One region of the Mesorhizobium sp. B2-4-13 genome, then DNA from elsewhere that is predicted to be linked to it. Evidence: riboswitches for the same ligand, from Rfam matches in the RefSeq annotation. Region 1 holds a riboswitch; the other holds the start of a gene.
The links. Region 1 has a riboswitch for cobalamin ahead of FJ936_RS12250 (DUF1636 family protein). Riboswitches for the same ligand answer to the same signal wherever they lie in the genome.
Positions count from the first base shown of each region.

Region 2: another riboswitch for cobalamin. It lies ahead of FJ936_RS17305 (DUF1636 family protein); the one in region 1 lies ahead of FJ936_RS12250 (DUF1636 family protein).

Region 1 is NZ_VFVB01000004.1:65,254-70,729, reverse strand. It holds gene FJ936_RS12280 (NADH-quinone oxidoreductase subunit D) at 1-36, opposite strand, end outside; gene FJ936_RS12275 (four helix bundle protein) at 103-480, opposite strand; gene FJ936_RS12270 (NADH-quinone oxidoreductase subunit C) at 515-1,117, opposite strand; gene FJ936_RS12265 (NADH-quinone oxidoreductase subunit B) at 1,122-1,703, opposite strand; gene FJ936_RS12260 (NADH-quinone oxidoreductase subunit A) at 1,694-2,059, opposite strand; gene FJ936_RS12255 (winged helix-turn-helix domain-containing protein) at 2,395-3,594, shown strand; cobalamin riboswitch at 3,624-3,831, shown strand; gene FJ936_RS12250 (DUF1636 family protein) at 3,869-4,303, shown strand; gene cobW (cobalamin biosynthesis protein CobW) at 4,300-5,337, shown strand; gene FJ936_RS12240 (cobaltochelatase subunit CobN) at 5,357-5,476, shown strand, end outside.
Region 2 is NZ_VFVB01000006.1:14,882-20,357, forward strand. It holds gene FJ936_RS17295 (Gfo/Idh/MocA family oxidoreductase) at 1-679, opposite strand, end outside; gene FJ936_RS17300 (LacI family DNA-binding transcriptional regulator) at 849-1,874, shown strand; cobalamin riboswitch at 1,939-2,146, shown strand; gene FJ936_RS17305 (DUF1636 family protein) at 2,287-2,655, shown strand; gene FJ936_RS17310 (ABC transporter ATP-binding protein) at 2,652-3,440, shown strand; gene FJ936_RS17315 (ABC transporter substrate-binding protein) at 3,486-4,433, shown strand; gene FJ936_RS17320 (iron ABC transporter permease) at 4,433-5,476, shown strand, end outside.

The DNA.
Region 1 (5,476 bases):
GTTGATGTTAAAGTTGCGGACGGAGGTTTCAGCCATTCTGGCGCCTCTGGCGAAGAGTCAGTAGTGAGTAGTGAGTAGTGATCATCAATCTCAATGCCTGCTTCATTCCGCCTGCTTGGCCTGCACCGTTCGGATAAGAGATCTCATCATTTTTCCAATCTCTTCGCATCGCAGCAGCAGTTCAATCTCATTGTCTTTTCGCAGCAAGCCGACCCGGCATGCCAGTAGTATGTGCGTTTCCAGTTCCTTCAACGAACCTTGCGCCATGCGCAAAAATTGAACGAACGAACCTCTGTTTTCGCGACCGTATCCCTCCGCGACATTCGCCGCGATCGAAACCGCCGATCGGCGCATCTGAGAGGTCATGCCGTAGATCTCTTCTTTCGGGAAGTCCTTAGTGTGGCGGTAACAGTCTTCAGCGAGCGTCATCGCTGATTGCCACACCTTCAAGTCGCGATAAGATTCGATCCGTCGCTCCAACTTTTCTCCTACTGACTACTCACTACCTCCCTACTCACTGTTTCGCTTTTTCGTCGCCGGGCAGGACATAGTCGGTTCCCTCCCAGGGGCTCAAAAAGTCAAAGTTCCTGAATTCCTGCTTCAGTTCCACCGGCTCGTAGATGACGCGCTTGGCTTCGTCGTCGTAACGCACTTCGACGAAACCGGTCAGCGGGAAATCCTTGCGCAGCGGATGGCCTTCGAAACCGTAGTCCGTCAGCAGGCGGCGCAGGTCCGGGTGGCCCGAAAACAGCACGCCATAGAGATCGTAGGTTTCGCGCTCGAACCAGTCGGCGCCAGGATAGACGCCGGTGATCGAAGGCACCATCGTCTCCTCGTCGGTCTGCACCTTGATGCGAATGCGCACATTCTGCTTCGGCGAAAGCAGGTGATAGACGACGTCGAAGCGCTTGGCCCGCGACGGGTAGTCGGCACCGCAGACATCGATGATCGAGATGAACTGGCAGCGCGCATCGTCGCGCAGGAAGGTCATCACCTCGATCAGGTTTTGAGGCTCGACGTGAACGGTGAGCTCGCCATAGGCGAATACCGCATCGCCGAAGCGGCCAGGCAGCTTCTCGCCGAGATAGGTCGACAGTTCGCTTAAGGAGGCGGCCATGGATTTACCGTTCGATCGTGCCGGTGCGGCGGATCTTCTTCTGCAGCAGAAGAATGCCATAGAGCAGGGCTTCGGCGCTCGGCGGGCAGCCGGGCACATAGATGTCGACCGGCACGACCCGGTCGCAGCCACGCACCACCGAATAGGAATAATGATAGTAGCCGCCGCCATTGGCGCAGGAGCCCATCGAGATGACGTAGCGCGGCTCCGGCATCTGGTCGTAGACCTTGCGCAGCGCCGGTGCCATCTTGTTGGTCAGCGTGCCGGCGACGATCATGATGTCGGACTGGCGCGGAGACGCGCGCGGCGCGACACCGAACCGCTCCGAATCGTAGCGCGGCATCGAGGTGTGGATCATCTCGACCGCGCAGCAAGCCAGACCGAAGGTCATGAACATCAGCGAGCCGCTGCGCGCCCAGGTGATCAGCGCCTCGGTCGAGGTGACCAGAAAGCCCTTGTCGGCAAGCTCATTGTTGATTTCGAGGAAGAAGGGATCGTCCTCCCCTACCGGCCTACCGGTGTTGGGGTCGATAATACCTTTGGGCTTCGGCGCGACGAGGGTGCCTGAACTGTCGTTCAATCCCATTCCAGCGCTCCTTTTTTCCATTCATAGGCAAAGCCGATGGTCAGCACTGCCAAAAACACCATCATTGACCAGAAACCGAGCATGCCGATCTTCGAGAAGGACACTGCCCAGGGGAAGAGGAAGGCAACTTCCAGGTCGAATATAATGAACAGGATCGACACCAGGTAGAAGCGGATGTCGAATTTCATGCGGGCATCGTCGAACGAGTTGAAACCGCACTCGTAGGCGGAAAGCTTTTCGGGATCGGGGTTGCGATACGCCACCAGGAACGGAGCCGCCAGCAGCGCCAGGCCGACGACCAGTGCCACGCCGATAAACAGGACGATGGGCAGGTACGAACTGAGAAGTGCGTTCATGCAGCGGCTTTCCGTTGGCGCCAATCCACTTTGACTACAGCACCGAACCTTAATGCGGAAGCGTGACAGATTAACCGCTGAACCGTTTTAAGGGGCCTATGCTGCAACGCGGCGAGGGTTAGCGCAGCACTTCCAGCGAAGCAAGTCAAACCTTGTTCAAAACACCGAGCTGGACGGCATTCCGGGAGAAACTGGTCCCATCCGCTCCTGTTTGATTTCCTTCGCTTTTAACTCCACTTTTGTCTCCTGACAGGGTTGCCGCCAAAACCCTGCTAGCATGGACGGGAATCACGCCGGGCAATGACGCCAGACAGGTCCATCAGGGACGCATACGCATGAAGGAAAAGATCTCGCTTGCCGCCGCCCGGCGCATCGCCCTCGCCGCCCAGGGATTTCTCGATCCCCGCCCCGCCGGCACGCCGGACCGCCGCCATTTCGCCCGCGTTCTGTCCCGCACCGGCCTGTTGCAGATCGATTCCGTCAGTGCGGTGGTGCGCGCTCATTACATGCCGCTCTATTCGCGTCTCGGCCCCTATCCCCTCGCTTTGCTCGACAACGCCGCCGTAACGCGCAAGCGCACCGTCTTCGAATATTGGGCGCATGAAGCCTCGTTCCTGCCGGTCGAGACCTACCCACTGATGCGCTGGCGCATGCAGCGCGCCGAGCAAGGCGATGAAATGTATCTGGGGCTGGCCAAATGGGGCCGCGAGCACGCCGCCTATATAGAAGAGATCTACCGCGAGGTCGTCGCGCGCGGGCCGATCGCCGCTTCGGCGCTCGAAGGCCAGAAAGGCTCCGGTGGCTGGTGGGGTTGGAGCCATGCCAAGCACGCCTTCGAATGGCTGTTCTGGGCCGGGCGCATCACCACCGCGCACCGGCGCGGCTTCGAGCGCTTTTACGACCTGCCGGAGCGCGTGCTGCCGCAGGCGATCCTCGATCTGCCGGTACCGACGCCTGAGGACGCGCACCGCGAATTGCTGCGCATTTCCGCCCGTGCCCATGGCGTGGCGACATCAGGCGACCTGCGCGATTATTTTCGGCTCTCGCCGGCCGACATGAAAGGCCGGCTGGAGGAACTGGTCGAACTCGGCGACTTGCTGCCGGTCCGTGTCGAGGGCTGGGACAAGCCGGCTTACCTTCACAAGGACGCCCGTATCCCGCGCAAGATCGAGGCCCGCGCTCTGCTGGCGCCGTTCGATCCGGTCGTCTTCGAGCGTTCGCGCTCGGAGCGGCTGTTCGACTTCCATTACCGCATCGAAATCTACACGCCGGCCGACAAGCGCCAATACGGCTACTATGTCCTGCCTTTCCTGCTCGGCGACAGGATCGTGGCGCGCGTCGACCTCAAGGCTGACCGGCCGGCCAGTGTCCTGCGTGTCCATGCGGCCTATGCGCAGGCCAATGCACCGGCGGAGACTGCGGCTCAACTCTTCGAGGAATTGAAGCAGATGCAGGGCTGGCTTGGCCTCGAGCGGATGGAAATAACGCCTGCCGGCGATCTCGGCCCGGCGCTGTCCGACATCGCGGTGTCGTAAGCTCGCGTTGACACCACTGCCCGCAAGAGCCTAAATCCCATCCAGACGGTCTCCTCTCGGCAAAGGGAGGAGCCAAGAGGGAATGCGGTGCGGGATTGAAGATCCCAAATCCGCGGCTGTCCCCGCAACTGTGAGCGAAGAGCCAAGGCCGAAAGCCACTGGGATTGTCCCGGGAAGGCGGCTACCCAAGGCGATGACCCGCGAGCCAGGAGACCTGCCGTCTGGAATGCAAGAATCCGATCGCCTGGCGGGTTTTCCGGGCAAGGAGCCTGATGTGGATCGCGACAGCAGTTTTTCGGCTGAAACAACCGACATTTCGTCCGGCGGGGATCATCCCCTGGCCGGCATCACGGTCATTGTCTGCGCTTCCTGTCGCGACGAGACCGGCTCCGACGCCCATCCCCGGGCCGGCGAACTTTTGGCCGAAGATACGCGCCAAGCCGCCTCGGGCGAGAAGATTCGCATCCGCACGGTCGAATGCCTCGGCAATTGCAAGCGCCGCCTGAGCGCCGCGGTCCTGCGCGACGGCTGCTGGAGCTATGTGTTCGGCGATCTGACCACGACCAGCGGCGCCGATCTCGTCACCGGCGCGAAACTCTTCGCCACCTCGAACGACGGCCTCATTCCCTGGCGAGGCAGACCCGATAGCCTCAAGCGCGGCCTCGTTGCCCGCATCCCTCCCCTCGACATGCTGAAAGATCGATCATGACAACATCTCTGTCCCGCGTTCCCTGCACCGTCGTCACCGGCTTCCTCGGCGCCGGCAAGACGACGCTGGTCCGCCATCTCCTGGAAAACGCCGGCGGCAAGCGGATCGCCATCATCGTCAACGAGTTCGGCGACATCGGCATCGACGGCGAGATCCTCAAGGGATGCGGCATCGACACCTGCCCAGAGGAAAACATCGTCGAACTGGCCAATGGCTGCATCTGCTGCACCGTGGCCGACGATTTTGTGCCGGCGCTCGACAAGATCCTGTCGCTGACGCCGAAGGTCGACCATATCCTGATCGAAACCTCGGGCCTCGCTCTGCCCAAACCGCTGGTCCAGGCTTTCCAGTGGCCGACGGTGAAGAGCCGCGTAACGGTCGATGGCGTCATCGCCGTGGTCGACGGTCCCGCACTGGCGGAAGGCCGCGTCGCCAATGACATGGACGCCCTGCAGGCGCAGCGCGCGCAGGACCAGAGCCTCGACCATGACGATCCGGTCGAGGAAGTGTTCGAGGACCAGATCGCCTGCGCCGACCTAATCATCCTGTCGAAGAGCGACCTAATGGACGCCGCCGGCTCGGCTCGCGCCAAGGCCATCGTCAACGAACACTCCGCCCGCGCCGTGAAGATCGTGCCGACGTCTCATGGCAAGGTCGATCCCTCGGTGCTGCTCGGGCTCGGTCTCGCCGTCGAGGACGACATCGAGAACCGCAAGTCCCACCATGACGGCGCATTCGATCACGAGCATGACGACTTCGACACGTTCATCGTCGACATTCCCTCGATCGCCAATCCCGACGAGCTGGCAAAGCGCGTCGCCGCGGCCGCCGAACAGGAAAACGTGCTGCGCGTGAAAGGCTTCGTCGAGGTCGGCGGCAAACCTATGCGGCTCCTGCTGCAAGCCGTCGGCCCGCGCGTCAATCATTACTATGACCGCGCCTGGACCGCTGGGGACGACCGCCGCTCGCGGCTCGTCGTTATTGGCCTCAAGGGGCTGAACCGCCCGGCGATCGAACGTATCCTCGCCGGCTGATTTTCAGGCCCGGGCCACGATGCACATCCTCACCACGACCTCCGCCTCGCTCGACGACCTCGCCGAGCCTGTCGATCTCAGGCAGACGCCAGCGGATATCGTGGCCCTGTCCTTCACCGACAGCGATCTCGCCGGACTG
Region 2 (5,476 bases), on a different contig from region 1:
CCCGATAGGTGAACATCCTGTTTCGGCCGAGCCCGAAAGTGGCGCTTGCCGACGACCCTTGCCGATACCAGGAATTGGCCGGCTCCCATTCCTGGCAATAGACATCGGCCGGTTCGCCATTGACCATGTAGCGAGCGGCATCGAAGGTGTGGATCGCCATGTCGAGCAACAGCACGTGACGCATCTCTTCGCGGAAACCGCCAAAGTGCGGCGCGACGAAAAAATCCGCGTGGATGCTGGTCGGCGCGCCGATGGCGCCTGAATCCAGAAAGCGGCGGATGCGCCGGACATTGGCGACATAACGGCGGTTCTGAACGACGGCGTGGACGCGGCCGGCGCGCCGCGCGGCGTCGACGATGGCGCGGGCGTTGGCCGGACTGTCGGCGAGGGGCTTTTCCGTCAGCAGGTGACAGTGATGGGCAAAGGCCGAATTGGCCACCTCGCGGCGGGCGGCCGGAACGACCACGTCGAACACCGCATCGGCTTTGGTCTGATCCAGAATGACGTCGAGATCGGTGCCGATCGCGGCCCCGGCAAGGTCGTATTCGCGGGCTCGCTGGCGTGCCCTGTCGGCGTCGAGGTCGACGAGACCGGCAATCCTGATTTCAGGGGACTGACGGGCGGCCTCGAGCCACGTTTTGCTCATGGCTCCGCACCCGACCAGGACGACGTGCAGCATCCGGCGCTCCTCCGCCAACCCCTCCCGGTTGGCATTCACGGCCTTTCCGTAAACGTTTACGATGACACACCCGAAGGCGTAGAATGTCAACCGGATTTGTGGGCCGTTCGTCTGAGTGGCCTTGGCCGCGAGGTCCGCTAATGTTAGCGGGAACGGAAGGGGATTGGTCTTGGCATCCAGCATTCACGATCTTGCGCGTCATTTGAATATTTCGATCGGCACGGTGTCGCGCGCGCTCAATGGGCGCGCCGATGTCAATGCCGAGACGCGGCAGCGCGTGCTCGATGCGGCCCGCCTACTCAACTATTCACCCAACCAGTCGGGCAGGAACCTGCGCCGGGGCACCACCCATGCCGTCGCGTTCATGCTGCAGCCCCACCCGGGCGATCAGCAATATGGCGAGCCGTTTTTCATTCCTTTCCTGAGCGGGCTGCAAGCGGCGCTGGCCGAGCACGGGCTCGACCTGATCATCGTCATGGGCGCGCCCGCCGATTATCAGCAGGAGCGCCTGCGACGGGTCGTCGAGACACGCCGCGCCGATGCCGTGCTGCTGGCCTGGACCCGGCGTGAGGACGATCGCATCGACTATCTCAGCAGGGTCGGCTTTCCCTTTGCGACGCTCGGCCGAAGCCAGTCCGGTGACGAGACCTATCCCTCGCTCGACCTCGATTTCGAGAAGGCGGGCGCCGACGCAGTCGACCGCCTTGTTGCACGCGGCCACCGCCGCATCGCAGCCATCCGGCCGTCGCTCGACCTCAACTTCGGCTATCTGTTTCTTGATGGCTATCGCAAGGCGCTGCGGCGGCACGGCATCGACATCGATCCCGAGCTGATAGCCGACGGCTTCATCAACGAAGCCGGCGGCTACGCGGTGACGCCGCAAATCATGCGCTCGAAGGATCCGCCGACAGCGATCATCTTCAACAATGACGCGATGGCGCTCGGCGGCTGCAAGGCGCTTGCCGAGATGGGGATCATGCCCGGTCAGGGCATCGCGGTGATGGTCATCGTCGATACGCCGCTCTGCCGCTATTTCTCCCCGGCGCTGACCGCTTTCCGCCCGGCATTGGAGCCGATGGGACGGCGGCTCGGCGAAATCCTGCTCGCCTCGCTGCCCGCTTTCGCCGGGCCCACGGGGCCGCAGACCATAAGGGAGGTCTGGCCGCTGGAACTGGTCGCGCGCGACAGCGATTGACCATATGTCTGTATTGTTATAACAGAACAGAGACTGCCGCCTTGCCTCGCCGCCGCGCGCGGCCTAGGCTGCGACTCGTGATGGTCCCCAAGCCGAAAGGCGAGGGGTGAAAAGGGAACGCGGTGAGACCGATTTTGGGTCGAGGCCGCGGCTGCCCCCGCAACTGTAAACGGCGAGCAAGATCCGGAATGCCACTGGCCGGCAAGGCTGGGAAGGCAGGATTGCGCGCAGACCCGTGAGCCAGGAGACCTGCCATCACTGAGTTGACCGGACGGGGTGTGCCGGGAGGAAACGTGGACATCGGTCTTGTCGGCCGATCGGCCAACATCCTTCCGTCGCCAGTTTTGAAAGTGACGGGACGTTGGACGGCGCAATCGATCGTATACACCCCGAGCCTAAACACCAGATCATCGTGTGCACCCTTTGCCGCGAGAGGGGGACCGGCGTCAGGTCGGGCGAAGATTTGTGCGCCGAATTGCGCTCCCGCCTCTCGGCTCATCACGAGCCTGGCGTGGCGCATGGTTTCGCGGTCGAGGGCGTGGCTTGCATGGCGGGTTGCGCGCGCCCCTTGGCGGTGGCTTTCCAGGCGTTAGGCAAGGCAGCCTATCTCTTCGGGTCGATCGACGCGCAGGCCGACGTTGCCGATCTGGTGCGATTTGCCAGGCTCTACGCTTCGCTTGCCGACGGCTGGTGCAATTCCGGACAACGTCCTCCGCGCCTGGCCGGCAAGACGCTGGCCCGCATCCCTGGACCCGGCACGCTGGCGGATGGCAGTCGATGACGACGCCGCTTCTCGAGACCCGCGGCCTGGGTGCGATGGCGAATGGCCGGCACCTGGTCCATGCGGTCAGCCTTTCGGTGGCATCAGGCGACCGTCTTGCCATCATCGGCCCCAACGGCGCCGGCAAGACCACGCTGCTGCGCATGCTGTCCGGCATGCTTCGGCCGAGCTTCGGAGAGGTGAAGCTCGGCGGGCGGCGCCTGGACAGGATTTCGCCCGCCGAGCGAGCCCTGCATATCGCCGTCGTGGGCCAGACCGATCAGCCGGATCCACGGCTCGCGGTGATCGACTATGTCGAGCTTGGCCGCGTCCCGCACGCCGGCCTGAGGCGCCGCGGCGAGGAACGCGACATTGTCGTGGAGGCGCTGCGCCGGACCGGTCTCCTGCCGCTGCTTGGCCGCACGATTGGTTCGCTGTCTGGTGGTGAACGCCAGCGTGCCCAGCTTGCACGCGCCATCGCGCAGCAGCCTAAAATCCTGTTCCTCGACGAGCCGACCAACCACCTCGACCCGCGCGCTCGCGCGGAACTGCTCGACCTGGTGGCCGGCTTCGGCATGACCGTGATCGCGGTGCTGCACGACCTGACGCTGGTGGCACCGTTCGCGACCAGGGTCGCGGTGATGAACGAGGCCCGGCTGCTGGCACTGGCGCCGCCGCACGAGGCGCTGACGCAGCAGCTGATCCGCGAGATTTTCGGCGTCGACGTGTTTCGCCTGCGCCATCCCACCGAAGACCGCGAGCTGACGGTGTTCGATCATCCGAACCGCGCCGCACCACCGTCCTGATCAAACCTGCCCTCCATCCGACACAGCTCAACCAAGGAGCAATCCGTGAAACGCCTTGCCTTGTCCCTCGTCTTCTCGCTGCTGGCCTCGACGGCCTTTGCCTTCCCCGTGACGGTCGACAGCTGCGGCAAGCCACTGACCTTCGACGCGCCGCCGAAGCGGGCCGTCATCCATGATCTCAACATGGCCGAGATGGCCTTCGCGCTTAAGCTGCAGCCCTCGATCGTCGGCCTGACGGGTATCACCGGATGGTACAAGGTCGGCCCCGAATTCAAGGCCGAACAGGGGTCAATTCCCGAACTGGCGCCGAAATATCCGACGCTGGAGAATCTCGTCGCCGTCGAGCCCGACTTCTTCTTCGCCGGCTGGTACTACGGCATGAAGCCCGGCGGTGACGTGACCCCCGACACGCTCGCGCCGCACGGCATCAAGACGCTGGTGCTGACCGAAAGCTGCGTCCATCTTGACAAGAGCCGCCCGGCCGCCTCCATGGACCTGCTCTATGGCGACGTCGAAAAGCTGGGCAAGATCTTCGGTAAGGAGGCAGAAGCGAAGACGCTCGTCTCCGGCTGGAAAGCGCAACTCGCCGACATCACCGCCAAGGTCGGCAGCGTCAAGGGAACACGGGTGTTCCTGTACGATTCCGGCGAGGACAAACCGTTTACCGCGGGAAAGTTCGCCATCCCCAACGCCATGATATCGGCAGCCGGCGGCGACAACGTCATGGCCGACATGGATACGAGTTGGGGCAACACGGATTGGGAGACGGTGGCGGCACGCAATCCGCAATTCCTCATCCTGCTCGATTATCAGGACGGTGGCGGCTACAGGAAATTGCTCGAGTTCCTCAAGGCGCACCCGGCGATGAAAGAGACGGACGCGGTCAGGAACGAGTGCTTCGTCGCACTTCGTTATGCCGAGCTGACGCCAGGACCGGCCAACATCGAAGCCATCGGCAAGATCGCCAGGGCGATGCATCCGGAAGCGTTCTGATGGATCCTGCCCGAGAGCACAAACCCGGCGCGCTTTCCGGACACAAGACCTTCGCGCTGGTCATGACGGCGGGTGCGGTGGCGCTCGTCGCTCTCGCGCTGCTGTCGATCGCTTATGGCTCGACGCTGATACCTCTGACCGATGTCGTCGCGGCACTTGGCCGTGCCGTCGGGCTGGACGAGCCTGAGATATCGGGCCCGGTCGGCAAGATCGTCGTCGACCTGCGGCTGCCGCGCACGATCCTGGCGATCTGTGTCGGCGGCGGGCTCGGTATCGTCGGCGCGCTTTTGCAGACGGTGACCCGCAACGATCTTGCCGACCCCTTCCTGTTCGGACTGTCGTCGGGAGCCGCTGCCGGCGCGGTTTCCGTCATCACCATCTTTGGCGACAGCTTCGGCATCTGGACCTTGCCGGTGGCTGCGTTCACCGGCGGCATACTCGCCGCCTCCATCGTGCTTTTGCTGGTCGCGCGGGTGAGGGGGCAAGGGCCGGAACGGCTGATCCTCGCCGGCCTTGCCGTCTCTTTCATGTTCACGGCCCTGACCAATTATCTGGTCTTTGCCGGCGACCAGCGTGCGGCCCATTCAGTGCTGTTCTGGACCATGGGCGGGCTCGGGCTGGCGCGCTGGGACAATGTATGGCTGGCCGCGGTCGGCGCCGGCACCATCGCGGCCTACGGGCTATGGAATCATCGCAGGCTGGACGCCTTCCTGGCTGGTGAAAGCGCTGCCGAAAGTCTTGGCGTGCCGGTGGCGCGCATGCGCAGGTCGACATTCCTCGTGGCCGCCTTCTCGACGGCAATCCTCGTCTCGGTTGCCGGCGTCATCGGCTTTGTCGGACTGATGATCCCGCATCTGTCGCGGCCGCTGGCCGGTCCCTTGCATCTGCGCCTGATCGCAAGCAGCGCGCTGTTCGGGGCTGTGCTCCTTCTGGCAAGCGATCTTCTGGCCCGGACCTTGCTGCCGCCGCAGGAACTGCCGATCGGCATCATCACCAGCTCGCTCGGCGCGTTCTTCGTCGTTACCATGGTTGTCCGAAACCGC